DNA from 2 places in the Arthrobacter sp. KUASC02 genome. Region 1 is predicted to be linked to the other one. Evidence: predicted binding sites of a transcription regulator. Region 1 holds the regulator's gene; the other holds the start of a gene.
The links. Region 1 encodes HrcA, which represses chaperone genes, less so after heat shock. Its sites were predicted from a motif close to TTNGCACTCGNNNNNNNCGAGTGCNAA; they were not measured.
Positions count from the first base shown of each region.

Region 1 (2,197 bases):
GATTGCCTGCCACACGTCCACGTAGGGATGGCCCACGATCAGGACGTTGCCCGCGGCGCCGGGCGACGCCATCACGGCATCGGCGATCCGTGATTCCTTCGAGTTGGCAACCAGGTGGTCCACCAGCACTCCCAGCCGGCGGCCCGGACCCGGACGGAATGCTGCAACCGCCGCCGTGAGATCGTCAATGCCGTGCAAGGGCTCGACGACGATGCCCTCCACCCTGAGGTCGTCACCCCAGACTTTTTCCACAAGTTCGGCGTCGTGCTTGCCTTCCACCCAGATGCGGCTGGCCTTGGCCACCTGGGCGCGCTGGCCCGCCACCCGCACGGATCCGGAGGCGGTCCTGCCGGATGCGGCGGAGGCGGCCTGGGCGCGCGGGGCCGGGGGCATCAGCCGGATCGGCAGGCCCTCCAGGAGGAATCCGTAGCCGAGGCGGAACGTGCGGGACTTGCCGCGCCGGTCCTCCAATGCCACAACGTGCATTCCGCCGGACTTTTCCACCCTGGTGACAGCGCCCACCCAGCCGGACTGCACGTCTTCCAGCACCATGCCGCGTTCAACCGGCACTTCGGGAAGCTCGGCTTTCCGGGGAGCCGTGATGTCCTGCGGGCCCCAGTTCTGGTACGACATCGGGTAGACACAACCTTGCGCTAGAAAATGTGAAACAGGAGAAGTGAAACAGGGGCGCCGTGGCTTCACGGACGTGCCTGTCCTGTCCCGCTCTGGAGTTTCGCCCGGAGCGGTACCAATGCTAACAACGCGGCGACTCATATTAGACTGGTTAGCACTTAGACATGACGAGTGCTAACGGTAGACGGGATCTGGCAGGCGAAAAAGCCGGTCCGCGGCCCGGGTTAAGCCGATCGGAGGTGGAGAATGAGCGAACCACGCAAGCTTGAAGTACTGCGCGCCATCGTGGAGGACTACGTCCATTCCCGCGAACCTGTGGGCTCCAAGGCCCTGGTGGAGAGACACCATCTGGGAGTCTCCAGCGCCACCATCCGCAATGACATGGCGGCCCTGGAAGATGAGGGCCTGATCACGGCGCCGCACACCAGCGCGGGGAGGATCCCCACCGACAAGGGCTACCGGCTCTTTGTCGACCAGATTTCCGCCGTCAAGCCGCTGTCGCAGGCCGAACGCCGGGCCATCCAGACGCTGCTCGAAGGTTCGGACGACCTGGACGACGTCCTGGAGCGTACCGTGCGGCTGCTGTCGCAGCTGACCAACCAGGTGGCCGTGGTGCAGTATCCGCACCTCAGCCGTGCCATGGTGCGGCACATCGAGTTTGTGCTGCTGGCGCCGCGCCAGGTCCTCGCTGTCCTGATTGCGGACACCGGTAAGGTCGAACAACGGGTCATCGACGTCGGCCAGGAGCTCAGCGACGAGGCCGTCGCCGGCCTCCGCACACGGTTCCTGAAGAGCCTGGCGGGGACACCGCTGAGCCTGCTCCCGCAAGCGCTGCCCGCCGTCGTCGCAAGCTGTGAACCGGCACGCCGGCACGCCGCCCAGGCGCTGGCCCGCGGCCTGGATGCCCTGGCCAGCAGTACCCGCGAAGAGCGGATGGTCATGGCCGGCACCGCCAACCTCGCGCGGTCCAACGTTGACTTCCCGCTGAGCATCGGCCCGGTCCTCGAGGCGCTTGAGGAACAGGTGGTCATGCTCCGCCTGCTCAGCGAGATGGCGCAGGACCCCCGCGGCGTGACCGTCAGCATCGGCCGGGAGAATCCCTACGACGGCCTCGCGGAAGCCTCGGTGGTGGCCACGGGCTACGGGCCCGGTTCCAGTGCCAAGGTGGGCGTACTTGGGCCCACCCGGATGGACTATCCCACCACCATGGCCGCGGTCCGTGCCGTGGCACGCTACCTTTCCAGGATCCTCGGGCCTTGACCAGCCCTTCATCAGCCAACCAGGCCTCCGTGTCCCGGCTTCCGGGGGCGGCAGCAGCATTATAGGCACCACCCAAGGCATTACAGGCAGTACAACCAGGAAGAGATACGAACTTTGAGCAGCCACTACGACGTTCTTGGAGTCTCACCCGAAGCGACGGGCGAAGAGATCAAGAAGGCCTACCGAAAGCTTGCGCGGACGTTGCACCCGGACGTGAACCCCGGTGAGGATGCCTCGGACCGCTTCAAGGCTGTCACGCACGCCTATGAAGTGCTGTCCGATCCGCAGAAGCGCCGCGTCTACG
Region 1 covers NZ_AP046053.1:2,373,818-2,376,014, forward strand. The annotation lists gene AC6JAC_RS10930 (DUF3097 domain-containing protein) at 1-633, opposite strand, end outside; gene hrcA (heat-inducible transcriptional repressor HrcA) at 880-1,893, shown strand; gene dnaJ (molecular chaperone DnaJ) at 2,008-2,197, shown strand, end outside.

Region 2 (2,197 bases), 1.5 Mb from region 1:
ACGATCAGGGTGGCCAGGGCCTCGCCCTCGATGTCTTCGGCAATGATCAGCAGCGGCTTGGAGGACTGCATGACCTTTTCGAGGACAGCAACCAGTTCCTTGACGTTGGAGATCTTGGAGTTGACGATCAGGATGTACGGATCCTCGAGGACCGTTTCCTGACGCTCAGCGTCGGTGACGAAGTAAGCGGAGATGTAGCCCTTGTCGAAGCGCATGCCCTCGGTGAGCTCAAGCTCGAGGCCGAAGGTGTTGGACTCCTCGACGGTGATAACACCTTCCTTGCCGACCTTGTCCAGTGCTTCAGCGATCAGCGCGCCGATTTCGTCGTCACCGGCAGAGATGGACGCCGTGGCGGCGATCTCTTCCTTGGTTTCGATTTCCTTGGCGGAAGCGAGCAGCTCGGTGGTGACGGCTTCAACAGCCTTCTCGATGCCGCGCTTCAGGGACAGCGGGTCAGCGCCGGCTGCGACGTTGCGCAGGCCTTCCTTGACCAGTGCCTGTGCGAGCACGGTGGCCGTGGTGGTGCCGTCGCCAGCGACGTCATCCGTCTTCTTGGCAACTTCCTTGACCAGCTCGGCGCCGATCTTTTCGTAAGGATCGTCCAGCTCGATCTCCTTGGCGATGGACACACCATCGTTGGTGATCGTGGGGGCGCCCCACTTCTTTTCGAGGACGACGTTGCGTCCACGCGGGCCGAGGGTGACCTTGACGGCGTCGGCGAGGATGTTCAGGCCCCGCTCAAGACCGCGGCGTGCCTCTTCATCAAATGCAATGATCTTGGCCATAACGGCAGTAGTCCTTTCGGGACAGTCGTTAAGAATGAACCTTCACTGCGGTGCCCGCGACGGACGACCCTTCACCGGCGGCCTCTGTATGCCGCACGGATGGGATCTCACCCCAGCAAGGTATTTCTTTCGCTCCTTGTCCTTCCCGCTCTCCGCGGCCGGCCGGAACCGGGCGTGGAATTAGCAGTCAGTCCGTGGGAGTGCTAAGTCAATAATTAGCACTCCCCCGGGGAGAGTGCAAGCAGGCATTGCGCGGAAAGGCCCTGCCGCAGCCCCGGCTACGCTAGGAGCGATCAGCCGCCGGCACGGGCGGCGGTTTCGCTTCCGCTCATCCTGGCCCTGTTATCTGCGGCATAGGTGAACACCATGTAGTTGGCGCTGGTGACGTCCCCGGTGGAATCGAAGCCGATCTGCCCTGACTCGCCGTCGTAATCCGCAGGCTTACCGGCCTTGAGGGCGTCGGCACAGTCCTTGTAGCTCCTGCACGGTTCAGCCGTGCCCGCGCCTTGCGGTCCGGAGACTGCGGTCAGCTTGGCAGCGATGGAGGAGCCGGCGTCGTCCTGCGCCGCGACGGCCGCGATGGCGGCCAGGTTGACGGCGTCGTACGTTTCCGCGGCGAACGTCATGTCCTTAAGGCCTGGATCAACCGCCACCAGTTCGCCCTGGAAATGCGCCGAGGGGAAGACACCCGGCAGAATTCCGCGGGCACCCTCAAGGGCCTTGGACCCCAGCGCGGAGCCGTACTGGTTGACGGCGCCGTCACTGAGGATCAGCTTGCTGCCCGCCAGGCCCGCGTTGTTGAGTTCCGCTATGGCGCCCTGGGCGCCGGCGCGGGCAACGACGATGACGGCGTCCGGGCCGGCGGCCTTCGCGGCTGCGGCCGCCTGCTGTGCCTGGCCGGCTGTGAATCCGGCCTCGGCCACCGTGCCTACGCCTGCTGCCTTGGCCGCGGCGGCCACGGCCACAGAGACGTCCTTGCCGTACAGGCTGTCCTCGTGAAGGACCGCTACGGTCCGGGCGCCGCTGTCCTTGGCCAGCTTGACCAGCACTGGCGCCTGGGCCACGTCGGCTGCCGACGTGCGGAAGTAGTACCCGCCACTCTTATACCGTGTGAGGCCGTGCGCGGCGTTCGCCGGAGAAATGATGGCCACTTTGGCCCGCGACAGGACATCTATTGCCCCCGGGGCGCGGCTCGAGTCAGTGGGACCGATGACCACGTCAGCCTTGGCCGCCACGAGTTCCTTGGCCTGTGACGCGGTGTCCTCGCTGATTTTCTCGGGCAGGAGCTCCACCGGCCGCCCCTTGTGGCCGCCCGCGGCGTTAATCTCCTGGACCGCGAGTTTTGCGGCGGCAAGCTGGGAGGCGTTCAGGAAGGATTGTTTTCCGGTGTTGTCCAGGATGATGCCTATGCG
Region 2 covers NZ_AP046053.1:3,904,157-3,906,353, forward strand. The annotation lists gene groL (chaperonin GroEL) at 1-785, opposite strand, end outside; gene AC6JAC_RS17935 (ABC transporter substrate-binding protein) at 1,079-2,197, opposite strand, start outside.
Region 2: groL (chaperonin GroEL) is a predicted target of HrcA. The motif match lies at 966-992, and genes of this name have one in related genera.